4 regions of the Streptomyces sp. NBC_01410 genome follow, and region 2 is predicted to be linked to each of the others. Evidence: riboswitches for the same ligand, from Rfam matches in the RefSeq annotation. Region 2 holds a riboswitch; each other region holds the start of a gene.

The links. A riboswitch is a leader RNA that binds a small molecule or an ion and turns the genes downstream of it on or off. The one in region 2 is predicted to bind cyclic di-AMP.
Region 1: another riboswitch for cyclic di-AMP. It lies ahead of OG741_RS16715 (transglycosylase family protein); the one in region 2 lies ahead of OG741_RS24415 (NlpC/P60 family protein).
Region 3: another riboswitch for cyclic di-AMP. It lies ahead of tgmA (putative ATP-grasp-modified RiPP); the one in region 2 lies ahead of OG741_RS24415 (NlpC/P60 family protein).
Region 4: another riboswitch for cyclic di-AMP. It lies ahead of OG741_RS29515 (M23 family metallopeptidase); the one in region 2 lies ahead of OG741_RS24415 (NlpC/P60 family protein).

Annotation. Positions count from the first base shown of each region.
Region 1 is NZ_CP109530.1:3,671,667-3,676,099, forward strand. Features, by position in the region: gene OG741_RS16705 (septum formation initiator family protein) at 1-404, opposite strand, end outside; gene eno (phosphopyruvate hydratase) at 484-1,770, opposite strand; gene OG741_RS16715 (transglycosylase family protein) at 2,057-2,713, opposite strand; cyclic di-AMP (ydaO/yuaA leader) riboswitch at 2,717-2,891, opposite strand; gene OG741_RS16720 (transglycosylase family protein) at 3,151-4,029, opposite strand; gene OG741_RS16725 (cytochrome P450) at 4,142-4,433, opposite strand, start outside.
Region 2 is NZ_CP109530.1:5,274,241-5,278,673, reverse strand. Features, by position in the region: gene pcrA (DNA helicase PcrA) at 1-829, opposite strand, end outside; cyclic di-AMP (ydaO/yuaA leader) riboswitch at 1,080-1,242, shown strand; gene OG741_RS24415 (NlpC/P60 family protein) at 1,245-2,444, shown strand; gene OG741_RS24410 (hypothetical protein) at 2,544-2,897, opposite strand; gene OG741_RS24405 (NlpC/P60 family protein) at 3,243-4,316, shown strand; gene OG741_RS24400 (GNAT family N-acetyltransferase) at 4,360-4,433, shown strand, end outside.
Region 3 is NZ_CP109530.1:2,869,192-2,873,624, forward strand. Features, by position in the region: gene OG741_RS13150 (leucyl/phenylalanyl-tRNA--protein transferase) at 1-493, shown strand, start outside; gene OG741_RS13155 (cupredoxin domain-containing protein) at 712-1,131, shown strand; gene tgmB (ATP-grasp ribosomal peptide maturase) at 1,146-2,078, opposite strand; gene tgmA (putative ATP-grasp-modified RiPP) at 2,089-2,301, opposite strand; cyclic di-AMP (ydaO/yuaA leader) riboswitch at 2,407-2,562, opposite strand; gene OG741_RS13170 (LysR family transcriptional regulator) at 3,059-3,964, opposite strand; partial or broken gene OG741_RS13175 (DMT family transporter) at 4,077-4,433, shown strand, end outside.
Region 4 is NZ_CP109530.1:6,413,661-6,418,093, forward strand. Features, by position in the region: gene OG741_RS29505 (pitrilysin family protein) at 1-845, shown strand, start outside; gene OG741_RS29510 (M16 family metallopeptidase) at 842-2,230, shown strand; cyclic di-AMP (ydaO/yuaA leader) riboswitch at 2,461-2,625, shown strand; gene OG741_RS29515 (M23 family metallopeptidase) at 2,638-3,408, shown strand; gene OG741_RS29520 (GntR family transcriptional regulator) at 3,606-4,283, shown strand.

The sequences.
Region 1 (4,433 bases), 1.6 Mb from region 2:
TCTTCCGTACGGCGCTGCTCCGCCGCATCGGGGTCGATCATGGTGTAGCCGGTCTCGCCCGGAAGCACGAGATGCAGGTGCTCGCGGGCCAGGCGCTTGACGTACTGGTCGTCCTGGAGGCGCGCCTTCTCGTCCCGGAGCCGTTCCACCTGCTCCCGGGCGTCCGCCATCCGGCGCTGCTCGTCGGCGATGTCGGCGCGCTGCGACACGTACTGCCGCATCGGATAGGCGAGCGCGACGACCAGCGAGCAGACCACCAGCGTCAGGAAGGCCGCGCGTCCGGTCAGCCGGGAGCGGCGGGCCTGGCGGCGGCTCTGGGAGCGGTAGACGCGAGCGGCGGTCTGCTCACCGAGCAGCCGAATCCTGGTCGCGGTGGAGAACCGATCGCGGTCCTTCCCGGCCATGTCCCGCCTCCCCATTACGTACGTACGTCCCCGGACACGGTACGGGACCGCGGCCGGGGACGTACGGACGACGGGCTGGTCAGCCCTTGAAGCGCGGGAACGCCGAGCGGCCCGCGTACACCGCGGCGTCGTCGAGGATCTCCTCGATGCGCAGCAGCTGGTTGTACTTGGCGACGCGCTCGGAGCGGGCCGGGGCGCCGGTCTTGATCTGGCCGCAGTTGGTGGCGACGGCCAGGTCGGCGATGGTGACGTCCTCGGTCTCGCCGGAGCGGTGGGACATCATGCACTTGAAGCCGCTGCGCTGGGCGAGCTCCACGGCGTCCAGGGTCTCGGTCAGCGAACCGATCTGGTTGACCTTGACGAGCAGGGCGTTGGCCGCGCCGTCCTCGATGCCGCGGGCCAGGCGCTCCGGGTTGGTGACGAAGAGGTCGTCGCCGACGATCTGGACCTTGGTGCCCAGCTTGTCGGTGAGGACCTTCCAGCCGGCCCAGTCGTCCTCGAACAGCGGGTCCTCGATGGACACCAGCGGGTAGGAGGCGACGAGCTCCTCGTAGTACTCGGTCATCTCGGCGGCCGAGCGGGACTTGCCCTCGAACTCGTACGTGCCGTCCTTGTAGAACTCGGACGCGGCGACGTCGAGCGCGAGCGCGATGTCCTTGCCGGGGGCGTAACCGGCTTCCTTGATGGCCTCGAGGATCAGGTCCAGCGCGGCGCGGTTCGACTCGAGGTTCGGCGCGAAGCCGCCCTCGTCGCCGAGACCGGTGGACAGGCCCTTGGTCTTCAGGACCTTCTTCAGCGTGTGGTAGACCTCGGCGCCCCAGCGCAGGGCTTCGGAGAAGGACTCCGCGCCGATCGGGGCGATCATGAACTCCTGGATGTCCACATTGGAGTCGGCGTGCGAGCCGCCGTTCAGGATGTTCATCATCGGAACCGGCAGCAGGTGCGCGTTCGGGCCGCCCAGGTAGCGGAAGAGCGGCAGGTCGGAGGCCTCGGAAGCGGCGTGCGCCACGGCGAGCGAGACACCGAGGATGGCGTTGGCGCCGAGCGAGGACTTGTCCGGGGTGGCGTCCAGGTCGAACATCGCCTGGTCGATCAGGCGCTGCTCGGTGGCGTCGTAGCCGACGAGCTCCGGGCCGATCTGCTCGATGACGGCGAGGACGGCCTTCTCGACACCCTTGCCCTGGTAGCGGTTCTGGTCACCGTCGCGGAGCTCAAGAGCCTCGAACGCACCGGTGGAGGCGCCGGACGGAACGGCAGCACGGCCCGTGCTGCCGTCGTCGAGGCCAACCTCGACCTCGACCGTGGGATTGCCTCGGGAGTCCAGGATTTCCCGGGCTACGACGACGTCGATGGACGGCACGAGCATCTCCTTCTGGGATGTGACGCTGAAAGTGCAGGGTCTCTTTGGCCTTGCGGCAAGAGCCTAACCGGCGCGGGAGCATCGGTCGGCAGATGCCCGCCCGCTGGGACGAAAAACGGCATGAAGAGACTCGACGCAGGACAAACAGCGCGTGAACTACCTGGGGGTAACAGACAGAACCCCGGCCCGGCGCGCTGGGGGGAAAGCGCGCCGGGCCGGGGTGGCTGTGGGGATGAGGGCCCGCGGGGTCCGGTGGTCCGCCGGGTCCACCGGAGTCCCAGGGCTCCTCGGGTCAGCTCAGGTGGAGCTGCTGGCCCGGGAAGATGACGTCGGCGTCGCTGATGATGTCCTTGTTCAGCTCGAACAGCTTCTTCCAGCCGCCCTTGACCTTCTCGGCCTTCGCGATCTTGCCGAGGGTGTCGCCGGCCTTGACCTTGTACTCGCCGTCGCCCTTCTTCACTGCCTTCTTCGGGGCTGCGGGGCGCTCGGAGCGGGTGGTGGGGGCCTCGGCGCGCTTCTGGACCGGCTTCGCGGCCGGCTTCGACTGCTGCGTGGTGGCGGAGCCGCCGGTGTACGGCGTGTTGGACAGGTTCACGCCACAGCTCGGCCAGGCACCCTTGCCCTGACCCGCGAGGACCTTCTCGGCCACGGCTATCTGCTGGTCCTTGGAGGCCAGGTCGGCGCGGGAGGCGTAGGCGGTGCCACCGTAGGCGGCCCAGGTGGAGCTGGTGAACTGCAGGCCGCCGTAGAAGCCGTTGCCCGTGTTGATGGACCAGTTGCCGCCGGACTCGCACTGGGCGACGGCGTCCCACTCGGACGCGGTCGCGGCGGAGGCCGAGGTGGCACCCATCAGCGGGACGGCGACAGCGGCGCCGGTGACACCGGCGAGCGTGGCGATGCGGGTGAGCTTGGACGGGCGACGGTGCTTGGCTTTGCCGGAAAACAGCATGGAGCTTCTCCTCACCGACGCCTACGAGGTGAGCTGTCGGGTTCGGGCCAAGTGAGTTGCCCGGTCGCACGTCTTGCATGCGACTTCACCCCAAGCCGGTCTCCGCCGTCGATCTCTCAACGGCCGGGCACGGCGCTTACCTTGGGTCCCCCGCTCCTGCCTTCGGCGCTCTGAGCGACGACTACTCCCCCCGACCGACGGCAGGATTCGGCGTGACGGTCAGTGGTGCCCGCGGTGGCGAGCGGTTCAGACCGTAGACACACGACTCCCCGATGTTCAAAGACGAACATCGGGGAGAAATCGCCCATTTCACCGGGTAGGACATATACGTTTCCGCAGGTGACGGGCGGAATGGGTGATTCCGCCGGGGCAGATGCGTCACTTGGGACAAAGAGACCCTTGTCTCACTTGCGCAGAACCGGACATACAGCCGCGAACTACTCCTGATTCAGGCCCAGATCGAGGCTCTGGCCAGGAAGGATGAGGTCGGGGTTGCCGCCGACGGTCTCGCGGTTCTTCTCGTAGAGCTCGGTCCAGCCGCCGGAGAGCTTCTCCTTGTCGACGATCGCGGAGAGGCTGTCGCCCGGCAGGACGGTGTACTCGCCCGGCGCGGCGTCCGCACTGTCGACCTTGTCCGACTTGTCTGCTTCGGTACGTGCCGGCTCGTCGCCCCGGGAGGCGTGGCGCCCCGTTTCGCGCTCGCTGTCCGCACTGTCCGGCTCGGTCTCCTCAGGGGCCGCCTCACCGCGGTGCTTGCCGTCGCCCGCCGCCGCATCGGGGGCCGCGGTCGCCGACCCGGTCGGGTCCGCGGGCGGCGTGGTGGACGGCTCGGCGGACGGCTCGGCGGGCTTGGCGGTCGGCTTCGTGGACGCGGTCGGCGCCGGAGCCGTGCTCTGGGAGGGCGAGGGTGCGGTGCCCGGGTCGACGCCGGTCGCGGCGCCGTCGTTCTGCAGCCCGGCCATCGCCGCACAGCCGGCCCATGCGGCCGGACCCTGCGCGTCGAGGACCTTCTCGGCGACCGCGATCTGCTGCGAGCGGCTGGCGAGGTCGGCGGTGGGCGCGTACTCCGCGCCGCCGAAGGCCTGCCATGTCTCCTGGGACATCTGGAGTCCGCCGTAGTACCCGTTGCCGAGATCGGCGCTCCACATGCCGCCGCTCTCGCAATCGGCGACGCGGTCCCACGTGGAGGCATCGGCGGCGGAGGCCGAACCGGCTCCGAGAAGGGGGATCGCGATGGCCGATCCCGTCACCCCTGCCGCGACAACAATGGCCGGAGCCTGGCGGGGACGACGGTGGCGACCATGGCCGGAGAGCATGCGTTTGCCTTTCGCGTGACTGCTGAGACGGCAGTGAAAGTAGTCGCATTCGAGCGCACATCACAAGTCGATGCAGCGGAGATCACGTGAAAGTCACAGAATTGACAGTCCGTCAGGTTTGCCGAGGCGCGAACTCAACGGGCAGAGTGCGCAATCCACGCATAATCAGGCCCCCACGCCACCGCAAATCGGCCGGATCGCCCGCAAGCCGCAAGTCCGGCAATCTCCTGAGCAGCGTCGCGAGCGCGGTCTGCCCCTCCAGCCGGGCGAGCGGAGCGCCGAGGCAGTAGTGGATGCCGTGGCCGTACCCGAGATGCTGGTTGTCGCGCCGGGAGAGATCGAGGATGTCCGGCTCGTCGAAGCGCGCCGGGTCCCGGTTGGCGGCAGCGAGTACGACGAGTACG
Region 2 (4,433 bases):
CATGGCGGAAACGTCGCCGGTAGTGCTCGGCGACGTCCGGGAACGCCTGGAGCAGATGCACCGTCGTCATGATGATGTCGTCGAAGTCCAGGGCGTTGGCCTCGCGCAGCCTGCCCTGGTACATGCGGTACGCCTCGGCGAGCGTCTTCTCGAAACCGTCGGCAGCCTGGTCGGCGAAGGTCTCCTCGTCGATCAGCTCGTTCTTCAGGTTCGAGATCTTGGCGCTGAAGGCCTTCGGCGGGAACTTCTTGGGGTCGAGATCGAGGTCCCGGCAGACCAGCGCCATCAGCCGCTTCGAGTCCGCCGCGTCGTAGATCGAGAACGACGAGGTGAAGCCGAGCCTCTTGGACTCCCGGCGCAGGATGCGGACGCACGCGCTGTGGAAGGTGGACACCCACATGGCGTTGGCGCGCGGCCCGACGAGTTGCTCGACGCGCTCCTTCATCTCGCCGGCGGCCTTGTTGGTGAAGGTGATCGCCAGTATCTGGCCGGGGTGAACGCTGCGCGTCCCCAGCAGATACGCGATCCGGTGGGTCAGCACCCGGGTCTTGCCGGATCCGGCCCCGGCGACGATGAGCAGCGGCGAGCCGGTGTGCACGACGGCGGCGCGCTGCTGTTCGTTCAGCCCTTCGAGGAGGGCGGCGGGGTCCACGACGGTGCGCGGGGCGCCGTCGCGGTGGTACGGATCCCGGGCCGGGGGCACGTCGAAGGCACCCTGGAAGAGATCGTCGGGCATCTCCTCCGGGGCCGGGTCCTCGGGCGGCGGCGGAGGGTGCTCCGAGCTGGGCTGGAGGTCCGCCAGGAAGCTGTCGTCAAAGAGGCTGCTCATCGCTCTACGAGTCTAGGCCGCCGCACTGACAGCTTGCCGCCGCATCCGGCCACCACCCTGCGTGACCTTCGCAACCCTGCGTGATCCGGCCATGTCGCCGGGTCACCTTCCGGAACGTACGGGTCCGCCGATCGGCAAGGTCACGAAAATGTATCGGGCATATCGAACATCAACCTTCACAGCGACCACACGAGTTGGCTACGGTGCTCGACCAGGCGGCCCGTATCCCCCTGGCGATCCGCGCCACATCGGGCAGCCTGCGCCGAATTCGGGCTTTCCGCAAGGAAGTTCGGAACCGGGGACCCACCATGCACAACCGGGGTGAATCGGACCGCACCCATCCGGTCCGTAGGGCGATCTTCCGTTCCGCCCGAACCCGACAGCTAACCCGGTAGGCGGTCCACGGAAGAAGGAGATGCCGGCCTTGGCGTCGCATCGCAAGGAACGCAGCCGTACCACGACCTCACCCGCCGTCGGGCTCACGACGGCAGCCATCGCCGGCGTCACGCTGCTGTCGACGCAGAGCGCCAATGCCGCGCCGACCGAGCCGAAGCCCTCCATCGAGGAGGTGCAGAAGAAGGTCGACGACCTGTACCGGCAGGCCGGCACCGCGACCGAGAAGTACAACAAGGCCAAGGAATCCACCGACGCGAAGCGGGCCGAGGTCGACGAGCTGCTCGACGATGCCGCCACGCGTACCGAGAAGCTGAACGAGTCGCGCAGAGTGCTGGGCAACTACGCGGCCACGCAGTACCGCACGGGAGCCGTCACGCCGACCGCCGCGCTGCTCTTCGCGGACAGCCCGCAGGCGTACTTCGACCAGACGCAGCTGATGGACCGGATGACCGACCGTCAGCGCACGGTGATCGACGACTACGAGACCCAGCGGGCCGCGGACGCCAAGCAGCGCGCTGCGGCGACCGAGAAGCTCGAGTCGCTCACGCTCTCGCAGAAGGCCCTGCGCAGCAGCAAGCAAGAAGTCCAGGCGAAGCTCGCCGAGGCACGGGCGCTGCTGTCGAAGCTGACCGCCGAGGAGAAGGAACGGCTCGCCGCGCTCGAGCGCCAGAAGCAGGAGGAGGCCCGCCTCAAGGCCGAGGCACAGGCCAAGGCGGAGGCGGAGGCCCGCGCCAAGGAGGCGGCGGCAGAGGCGGCGCGGCAGCAGCAGGAGGCGGCGCAGAGCCAGGACACCAGCACCGGGACGGGCACGGACACCGGCACCAGCACTGGCACCGGTACAAGCACCGGAACCGCCGACAGCACCTACGCGGCCAAGGCCGACAAGGTCCTCGCCTTCGCCCGCGCCCAGATCGGCAAGCCGTACGTCTGGGGAGCGTCCGGCCCGAGTTCGTACGACTGCTCGGGGCTGACCCAGGCCGCCTGGAAGGCGGCCGGCGTGGACCTGCCGCGCACCACCTGGGACCAGGTGAACGTGGGCACGCGGGTCGCGACGAAGGATCTGCTCCCGGGCGACCTGGTCTTCTTCTACGACGACGTCAGCCACGTCGGCATCTACATCGGCGACGGCATGATGATCCACGCGCCGAAGCCCGGTACGAACGTCCGCGAGGAGTCGATCTACTACATGCCGATCTACGGCAGCGTGCGCCCCGCGTAGCACCGCAGCAGCCGAACGCCCGGGCTTCCGAAGCGCGCCCGGGCGTTCTCATGCCCGGCGCACCCCGACGCACCGTGGCGCACCGCGGACATCCGGGCATCAGGTCCAGAGCGTCGCGATGAAGATGTTCGCGATCGTCAGCCCGCCCACCGCGCCGAACAGCGCCTTGTCGACCTTCTCCTCGTCCCGCTTGACGTAGACGAGGCCCAGGATGACCACCAGCACGGCCAGCTTGATCCCGATCTTCAGGCTGTTCACCGGCTGGTCGTCCGCCTGGTTCAGGCCCACCAGCACCACGCCGGTGACCAGCATCGTCAGCGCGCCGTGAAGCATCGCAGGGCTGAAGCGGGCCGTGCCCGCCCCCATGGCCTTCATCTGGGTGAGGAAACCGCCGAGCAGCGACGCGATACCGATGATGTGCAGGGCGACGAAGACATTGATGAGTACGTCCATGAGGCGGAGCCTAACGATCCCCATACCACCGCCCTTTGGGCAGGTGTGCCTCATTCGCCGCATCGGTCACAGCGGTAGCGGGGTCGGGCCGGTGCCATCAGGTCCGCTCCCAGAAACCGGCCCAGGGTGTCCACCTTCGGGCAAAACCGGTCCTTGCGCCCCTCCCCCGTGACCGCCAGGTCTAGCGTCCTTCCGCAGGTGACCGACTCCCCACCGCCGCCGAGCTCCCGGGCGGCCGTCGGCCACCACCGCCGAGAGATCCGGCGGCGGACCGCTCCCCCTGTGCGGACCGCCGTCGGACTCGGGCTCGTACCGCAGGCACGACAGAAGGACGTGGACGCCCTCGTGGCAGCGCACCGGAAACCGAAGCAGCATCCGCTCACCGGGCCCGCGGCCCGGACCGCCGCCACCCTCGCGCTTGCAGGCGCCGCAACAGCCACCGCATTCAACGGCACCGCACTTGCCGAGCCCGCCCTCACCCCCGCACAGGTCAAGGCCAAGGTCGACAAGCTCTACGAGGAGGCCGAGGCCGCCACCGAGAAGTACAACGGGGCCAAGGAACAGACCGCGGGCGCCCGCAGGTCGCTGGACGAGCTGCGCGACGAGGCCGCCCGCAGGACCGAGGCGCTCAACACCTCACGCAACGCGCTCGGTTCGATCGCCACCGCCCAGTACCGCGCGGGCGGCATCGACCCGGCGCTGCAGCTCGCGCTGACCTCCGACCCGGACGAGTATCTGGAGCGGGCCGCGCTCGCCGAGCGGGTCGGCACCCGTCAGGCCGACGCCATCGCCGGAGTGCACCAACAGCTCGTGGACATCGCCCGGTTGCGGGCCGAGGCGGGCGAGCGGATGGGCGCGCTCACAGCCCGGCAGACCGAACTGGCCAGGCACAAGGCCACCGTCCAGAAGAAGCTCTCGGCCGCCGAACGCCTGCTGGACCAGCTCACTGCCGCGCAGCGCGCCTCCTACGACAGCTCCCAGGGGACGTCCAACGGAGGCTACGGGGACGCCGCGACCGACGCCCGCGCCGACCGCTCCGCTGCCCCCCGCGGCTCCCTCCAGGCCCCCAACCCCCGTGCCGCGCAGGCCGTCGCCTTCGCCTACGGAGCACTCGGCAAGCCGTACGTCTGGGGCGCGACCGGGCCCGACTCCTTCGACTGTTCCGGGCTCACCCAGGCCGCCTGGCGCTCCGCGGGAGTCTCGCTGCCCCGCACCACGTACACCCAGATCAACGCGGGCCGGCGTGTGTCGAGCTCCGAACTCGCCCCCGGTGACCTGGTGTTCTTCTATTCCGGCATCAGCCATGTCGGCCTCTACATCGGCGGCGGACAGATGATCCACGCACCCCGCCCCGGCGCCCCGGTCCGGGTCGCGCCGATCGACGAAATGCCTTTCGCCGGAGCCACCCGGCCCGCATAGGATCCCCGGCGTCCCGAGATCCCGAACGCGGCAGGAGCCCGACGTGGACGTCGACGTCCAGAACTATGTACGCACCCTCGCGCTCCGCTCGCCCGACCATGTGCGGGTCGGCCCCTT
Region 3 (4,433 bases), 2.4 Mb from region 2:
CCGGAGCCTCGCCCGGCGGGTGCGCAACCAGCTGCCGTGGTCGACGAGCCTGGACCAGAGGTTCGAGCAGGTCGTCCGCGAATGCGGCGCCGACCGCGACCCCCTGTGGCTCACCGAAGAGCTGATCGCAAGCTTGATCCGCCTGCAGGAGCTGGGTCATGCCCACAGCGTCGAGGTGTGGGAGGACGGCGATGTGGTCGGCGGCGTCTTCGGCCTCCAGGTCGGACCGGTCTTCAGCATGGACTCGATGTTCTTCCACCGTCCCGGTGCCTCGAAGGTCGCGGTGTCCGACCTCGCGGCGCGCTTCGCAGAGGCGGGCGGCGCGCTGCTCGACGCGCAGCGGGACAGCCCGCACGTCCGCGGCCTCGGCGCCCATCTCGTACCGCGCGAGCAATACGTGCGGGACCTGCGCGGCACCGCGCCGGGCAGCCTCCCGATACCCACCGCCACCTTGCCGGCCGGCCGCCTCGCCCAGCCGAGGGGACCGGGCTGACCGCGCCCGTCGCGTCGCTCACCCATTGGGTGAACCATGTCGGCGCTCCCCCGCCCGCCCGGGATGAAGCGCGGCTCCCGTCGGCATTCAGGTGAACGGCACCGCGACTGGCGGTACCGCCCTGGCGAGCGCCACCGAGGACGGCGAACCTGAATGCGGCGGCCGATCACCAGCCGCGCCCAGACCACGGCATCCCTCGTCGGAAAGGTCCGCCCGGCATGTCACTCACCTATCCGGACCGGGTCCACACCGCCCTCAGGGTGGGCGGAGCCTGCGTCCTGCTTGCCCTGGCCGGCTGTTCGAGCAACGGCGACGGCAACGGCAATGACACCGCCACCCCCGCAACCACCAGCGCCTCATCCGCCCCAAGCACCTCCAACGTCGGCGCGGCGAACATCGCGATCAAGAACTTCACCTTCATCCCGGCGACACTTCAGGTACGCCCCGGAACGAAGGTCATCGTCGAGAACCAGGACTCGGTCACGCACACCCTGACCGCCACCGGGGACAAGCCATTCGACACCGGCGACATCGATCCCGGCGAAACAGCCACCTTCATCGCTCCGTCCACATCCGGCAGCTATCCCTACATCTGCACCATCCACACGAACATGAAAGGCACCCTCACCGTGAGCTGACGCCCCGGGTCGGCTCACACCGCAGGACCCAAAGCCAGCCAGGCTGCGACGGCTTCGGCGATGGGCTGACCGGTCTCCAGTTGGACGAAGCCGAACTGCCCGCCCTGATTGCACTCCAGGAACCACCAGGTGCCGTCACCGTCCTCAGCGAAGTCGAAGGCGCCGTACGCGAGCTGGGCGAGCGACATATAGGCGCCGACCGCCTTCGCGATGCGGGTGGGTACCTCGGCCGGAGCCCAGGCACCGCCGTTGTCGGCGAAACGCCAGTCCACCTCGTCCGGGTCGGACGCCCGCCGCGCGGCGAACAGCTCGTCCCCCACACAGGTCAGCCGGATGTCCGCACGCTTGGGCACGCGCTGCTGCAGGAGCGTGGGGCCGGCGGTCACCGCGCCGAAGTCGGCGTCCGGCCCGACGGGGGTGGTGGGCAGTGCCAGCGCCGGGTCGCCGGGATGCGCTCCCGAAACCGGCTTCACGACGAGGTCCGGGTACTGGGCGGCGAACTCGCGCGCAACCCGCGGAAAGCCGGTGATCAGCGTGGGGGGTACGGCGAAGCCGCTGCGGTGGGCGACGCGCAGCTGCCACGGTTTCCAGCGGGCCTGCGCGGCGGCCGCCGGATGGTTCATCCAGCGCACCCCTGTGCAGTTCAGCGTTCCGTACAGGGCCTGTTCGGCCTCGGCGGTGAGCCATGCGGACTGATGGGCGGCACGCGCTGCCGGACGGCCGGGCCTGCGTACCCAGACCGAGCGCAGTCCGCTCATGCTCACCACACGACCACCGGCCGACAGGTGCCCGTCGAAGTCGCCCCGCACGTATTCGGCCGACACGGCAACCTGGCCCGGGAGATCGGCAGGATCCAGGCGTACGACCGGGACTCCCGCTCCATCCAGGACGGACACCACCATGTCCGCGGTCACGTCCTCCTCGCAGGTCAGTACGAGCACGGTCATGGGGCGACCGTCAGTCATCGAAGTGCGTCTGGGAACCGGCGGTGGACGTGGTGGTGCCGCACGCCAGCAGCAGGTCGCGGTCGCTGATGGCCGGGCGGCCGTCGGGCAGGACGTTCAACTGACGCAGGGGGTCATAGGCGTAGGGGACCACGGCCGGCGGGTTCACGGCGGGCCGGGCGTAGTTCAGTGCGAACGGTCTCGCGTCCCAGCCCGTCGAGACCACGGTGCCGCCGGTTGCTGCGGTTTCGGCGTCGATGGGGCCGTCGAGCCGGCGGGTGGTGGCGTGGGGGTGTGGGACGCGGTGTCTTCCGACTGCGGATATCACGGTGGCTCCTACTCCGAACGCCTGCGAGGTGAGCTGTCGGGTTCGGGCTGGAGAGTTGCCCGGCCGTGGTTCTCACGGCTTCACCCCAAGCCGCCGGATACGCGTTGTCCCGTACGGCGCAAGTGGGTCCCCCGCTCCTGCCTGCGGTGTGGTGATGTGCTGCCGCGCGCCGGGGGCAGGATTCGGCGGTCCGGCCGCGCGGTGTTCGACTTCTCCGAACGCCGAGCACGTTAGGGGGACCTTGTGTTCGAGCACAAGGTCTCCACAAGCGGACTTGCATCAACTGGCTTTTCCTACAGGGGAGTTCGTGATATGTACGCCCGGTACCCCCGGTAAGGGGGGATGCGTGCAGGCGTTTGCGTGTGGACAATCCAGGCTGCTATGACGGTGTCGACCCGCGACCACAGCGCGTCTGGCGGGCGGCCATCGGCTGCGTCCCGCGCGGCGGCTGGGTGAAGTGGCGGGGTGGAGGCCGAGCAACTGGCGGACCCCGACCAGGTGCGGATCAGCGCCCGGCAGCACGGCAAGGAGATCTTCGCCAGCGTGGTCACCTCACCCTGGCCGCCGTACCCAGCGCGCACGGCGCCTGACATGCGCCCCTTACGCCCCCGCCGCAGACCCGCACCCCGTAGGCCGCGGTCAGTCCGACCGGGGCTCATCGGGCGGGGTCGGCGGTGGCGGCCGCGTCCCGCAGCGCGTCCAACAGGCCGCGCAGGGCCGGCTGTTCGAGGGCGGTCTCCCGGGCGGCGGCCGAGATCACCCGGAGCGGCTCGGGGTTGCGGACCGGGCGCACGACGACACCGGGGTGCTGGTTGCGCAGCCCGAGCCGCGGCATCAGACCCACGCCGAGACCGGCCGCGACGAAGCCCTGCGCGGTGGCGTAGTCCTCGCTCTGGATGACGAAGTCGGGGCTGAAGCCGGCCGCCGCGCAGGAGTCGATGACGGGTTCGAGGCAGGGGCCGGGGGGCTCGCTGCCGACCCACTGCTCACCGGACAACTCGTGCAGGTCGATCACCTCCTTGCCGGCGAGCGGATGGCCGTGGGGCAGTACGGCCGCGTACGGGTCGTCGAGGAGGTGGACGAGCCGGAAGCCGTTGCCTGTGCGGTGCTGCGCCTGGACGACCACGGCCAGGTCGGCCCGGCCCCGCGCCACCTCCTGGAACGGGTCCTCCGGGTCGGTGAGTTCGAGGTCGACGCGGACGCCGGGGTGCTCGGCGCGGAGTCTGGCCAGGGCGGGCGCCACCAGCGTGGAGCCGGCCGTGGCGAAGTAGCGGACCGACAGCCGGCCGGTGCGTCCGGCGCGGAGGTCGGCGAGCGCGGTCTCCGCCTGGGCGACCGCCGAGCCGATCAGCGCCGCGTGCTCGGTGAGCAGCAGCCCGGCCGCCGTGGGGCGCACCCCGCGGCCGACCCGCTCGAGCAGCGCCGTACCTGCCTGTTTCTCCAGCGCCGCCACCTGCTGGCTGACGGCGGACGGGGTGTAGCCCAAGTGGGCCGCGGCGGCGGTGACCGTACCGCTGGTGACCACCGCGCGCAGGACCTGCAGTCGCTTCACATCAAGCATGTAGCACAGGTTAACAGTATGAGTAGAACCATTTGCTTGTCCTCAAATCTTAGCTGAGGCACCTTCGTAGGACAGCGACGAGAAACCCACCGAACGAGAATGGGGAAACGCCATGAGCGACAACAGCGGTGCGCGGGGCCTGTGGGGTGGATTACGGGTGGCCGTGCTCGCCCTGCTGTGGGGCTCGACCTTCCTCTGGACCGAGCTGGCGCTGCGCGGGCTCTCCCCGCTCCAGGTCACGCTCGCGCGCTGTGTCCTCGGTGCGCTCGTCCTCGTCGTCGCCTGCTACGCGACGGGGCACCGGCTGCCGAGAGGCGTCGCCGCCTGGCGGCACATCGTCGTCGCGGCCTTCTTCTGCAACGCCCTGCCGTTCGCCCTGTTCAGCGTGGGCCAGCAGACCGTCGGCTCCGGGCTCGCAGGCGTCCTGAACGCCACGACCCCGCTCTGGTCGATCACCCTCGGTCTCGCC
Region 4 (4,433 bases), 1.1 Mb from region 2:
CCGAGGGCCACCCGTACCACCACACCCCGATCGGCTCGATGGCCGACCTGGACGCGGCGACCCTCGAGGACGCCCGCGCCTTCTTCCGTACGTACTACGCGCCGAACAACGCCGTGCTGTCGGTCGTCGGCGACATCGACCCGGTGGAAACGCTCGCCTGGATCGAGAAGTACTTCGGCTCGATCCCCTCGCACGACGGCAAGCAGCCCCCGCGCGACGGCTCGCTGCCCGAGGTCATCGGCGAGCAGTTGCGCGAGGAGATCCGCGAGGAGGTCCCCGCGCGGGCGCTGATGGCCGCCTACCGGCTGCCGCACGACGGCACCCGCGAGTGCGACGCCGCGGATCTCGCGCTCACCGTTCTCGGCGGCGGCGAGTCCTCCCGGCTGCACAACCGTCTGGTGCGACGCGACCAGACGGCCGTCGCCGCCGGGTTCGGTCTGCTGCGCCTCGCCGGCGCCCCCTCTCTCGGCTGGCTGGACGTCAAGACGTCCGGCGGTGTCGAGGTCCCGGAGATCGAGGCCGCGGTCGACGAGGAGCTGGCGCGGTTCGCCGCCGACGGCCCCACGCCCGAGGAAATGGAGCGCGCGCAGGCCCAGTTGGAGCGCGAGTGGCTCGACAGGCTCGGCACGGTCGCGGGCCGCGCCGACGAACTGTGCCGGTACGCCGTGCTGTTCGGCGACCCGCAGCTGGCGCTGACCGCCGTGCAGCGGGTGCTCGAGGTCACCGCCGAGGAGGTGCAGGCGGTCGCCAAGGCGCGGCTGCGCCCCGACAACAGGGCGGTGCTGGTGTACGAACCCGTCTCGGCGCCCGAGGGAAGCAACGAAGAGGAAGAGGCGGACCAGTGAGCGACGCTGCCGTGACGATGACGTACCACCCGCAGCCCACGGCGGGGGAGGCCAGGCCCTGGGCGTTTCCCGCCCCCGAGCGCGACACACTGGACAACGGCCTGACCGTGCTGCGCTGCCACCGCCCCGGCCAGCAGGTGGTGGCCGTCGAGCTCTCCCTCGACGCCCCGCTGGACGCCGAGCCCGAGGGCATCGACGGCGTCGCCACGATCATGGCGCGCGCCCTGTCGGAGGGCACCGACAAGCACACCGCGGAGGAGTTCGCCGCCGAGCTGGAGCGCTGCGGCGCCACCCTTGACGCGCATGCCGACCACCCCGGCGTCCGGGTCTCCCTGGAGGTCCCGGTCTCCCGGCTGCCCAAGGCGCTCGGCCTGCTCGCCGAGGCCCTGCGCGCGCCCGCCTTCGCCGACAGCGAGGTGGAGCGGCTCGTACGCAACCGCCTCGACGAGATCCCGCACGAGACGGCCAACCCGGCCCGCCGCGCGGCCAAGGAGCTCTCCAAGGAGCTCTTCCCGGCCGCCGCCCGTATGTCGCGCCCCCGCCAGGGCACCGAGGAGACGGTGGCCCGGATCGACTCCGCGGCCGTGCGTGCCTTCTTCGAGGCGCACGTCCGGCCCGCCACAGCCACCGCGGTGATCGTCGGAGACCTCACCGGGGTCGACCTGGACGCCGTTCTCGCCGAGACCTTCGGCACTTGGACGGGCGACAGCGCCAAGCCCCGCCCCGTACCTCCGATCACGGCGGAAGACACCGGCCGCGTGGTCATCGTGGACCGCCCGGGCGCCGTGCAGACCCAGCTGTTGATCGGCCGGATCGGCGCGGACCGGCACGACCGCGTATGGCCCGCGCAGGTGCTCGGCACGTACTGCCTCGGCGGCACCCTCACCTCGCGCCTGGACCGCGTGCTGCGCGAGGAGAAGGGCTACACCTACGGCGTACGGGCCTTCGGCCAGGTGCTGCGGTCCGCCCCGGACGGCTCGGGCGCCTCGATGCTGGCGATCAGCGGCTCGGTGGACACGCCCAACACCGGACCGGCGCTGGACGACCTGTGGAAGGTGCTGCGGACGCTCGCCGCCGAGGGGTTGACCGACGCCGAGCGTGACGTCGCGGTGCAGAACCTGGTGGGTGTCGCGCCGCTGAAGTTCGAGACGGCCGCGTCCGTCGCGGGCACGCTCGCCGACCAGGTCGAGCAGTTCCTCCCGGACGACTACCAGGCGCAGTTGTACGTGCGGCTGGCCGAGACCGGCACCGTGGAGGCGACGGCGGCGGCCGTCAGCGCCTTCCCGGTGGACCGTCTGGTCACGGTGCTCGTCGGAGACGCCTCGCAGATCGAGGAGCCTGTCAGGGCGCTGGGTATCGGCGAAGTGACCGTTGTCACCGGCTGATTGCCCCTCGCGCGATCCGGACAACTCCGGCTGAACCCGGCGCAACAGACAAGCGGAACCCCGGCATCCAAGCGGTGCCGGGGTTCCGTGCTATGTCCGGTTTATTGCGGAGGCTGCCTGTCTGCCCTGTGGGATGCACGACAAAAGGGCCTGTCTGTTTGGTGATTGAAAGTCGGCCCGCCTAGCGTCGGTCCGGCTGTTCGCCAGTAGCCCGTCGCATCCGCGGCATCGGACAGCCATCGCCGAGTCCCCGTCTGGCGCGAGCCTGGGGAGCCGGGGACCCACTCAGTCCCTGGGGTGAATCGGACGCCTTCGTATCCGTACGGAGGGGCCCGTAGGAGACCTTCCTGCTCCGAACCCGTCAGCTAACCCGGTAGGCGAGAAGGAAGGAAAGGACCAGCCACTTCATGGCGTTCACCCGTGCCACCGGGAAGCACCGTGCCCCGAGCCGCCTGTCGCGCAGGAGCGCGAACATGGCGGGCGCAGCGGCCCTTGCCACCACCGGCGTCATCGGAACCCTCGCTTCCCCGGCGCTCGCCGCCACCCCGGGCATGGCCCCCGTCGAGGACACCGGCCTGACCCAGGTCGTCACCGCCGACACCCTCGCGGACCAGATCGCCGACCAGGCCGCCGCCCAGAAGCAGGAGGCCGCCGAGGCCATCGCCAAGGCGAAGGCGGCCGAGGAGGCCAAGCGCAAGGCCGAGGCCCGCGTCAAGGCCGCCCGCGAGGCCAAGGAGCGCGCCGCCCGCGAGGCCGAGCGCAAGCGCCTCAACTCCTTCGTCGCGCCGATCAGCGGCTCGTACGTCTCCACGGGCTACAAGACCGGCGGCGCCGTCTGGTCCTCCGGCAGCCACACCGGCATCGACTTCCACGCCGCCTCCGGCACCACCGTGCACGCGGTCGGCTCCGGCACCGTCGTCGAGGCCGGCTGGGGCGGCGCTTACGGCAACAACGTCGTGATCAAGATGAAGGACGGCTCGTACACGCAGTACGGCCACCTCTCCTCGATCTCGGTCTCGGTGGGCGAGAGCGTCACCCCGGGCCGGCAGATAGGCCTCTCCGGCGCGACCGGCAACACCACCGGGCCGCACCTCCACTTCGAGGCACGCACCGGCCCCGACTACGGCTCCGACATCGACCCCCTCGCGTACCTGCGCGCCCACGGCGTCAGCGTCTGAGAACAGCAGAACAGCGCCCGAGCGCGGGCGCGCGAGAAGGCCCCGGCTTCCTGCCGGGGCCTTCGGCGTTCGGAGCCCTGGCCAAAAGATATCCATGGATTCCCGGGTGCCATCGGAAAATCCGGCCCACTGCAATAGAGTCACCGAACAGACGCCAATCGGCTGCGTTTCGCGCGGATTAAAGCGGAGGTTCGGTCATGCGCATTCCCGCGCACTCGGTATGCACGGCGATCCGCGACGACATCGTCTCCGGTGTATTCGAGCGCGGCAGCCGGCTCACCGAGGAGCAGCTGGCGCGCCGCTACGGCGTCTCCCGGGTCCCGGTGCGCGAGGCCCTGCGCACCCTGGAGTCCGAGGGCTTCGTCACCACCCGCCGGCACGCGGGTGCCTGTGTCGCCGAGCCCACCGAGCAGGAGGCGGCCGACCTGCTGGAGGTCCGGATGCTGCTGGAGCCCCTCGGCGCGGCCCGCGCGGCACAGCGGCGTACGGAAGCGCACCTGAAGGTCCTGCGCGGCCTGGTCAGGCTGGGCCAGGAGCGCGCACGCCGCGGCCAGGGCGAGGACCTGCGCTCACTGGGCGGCTGGTTCCACGAGACCCTCGCCCAGGCCTCCGGCAGCCCGGGGCTGATCGCCCTGCTCACCCAGCTGCGGCACAAGATCGCCTGGATGTACGCCGTCGAACAGCCCGCCACGCCCGTGGACTCCTGGGCGGAGCACGGCGCGATCGTGGACGCGGTGGCGCGCGGCGACGTGGAGCGGGCCCGCGCGCTGACGGCTGTGCACGCGGAGCGGGCCGCGTCGGCGCACCGGCTGCGCCGTCCCGAGCGGGTGAGGACTTCGCAACATGCCGTAAACACCACGAGCGTCCGCCATTAACAGGCGCGCCGTATACAAAGGGAAGGATATTCGCGGGGCTTCTTTTCTGCTGCCCGAATTCATGGAGCCGGGCGCGGAAATGAACGTCGGACCGGAAAATGTGCACAGCCGCGGTCGCCCCAATTCGGGAGACCGCGGCTGCGTGCCGCC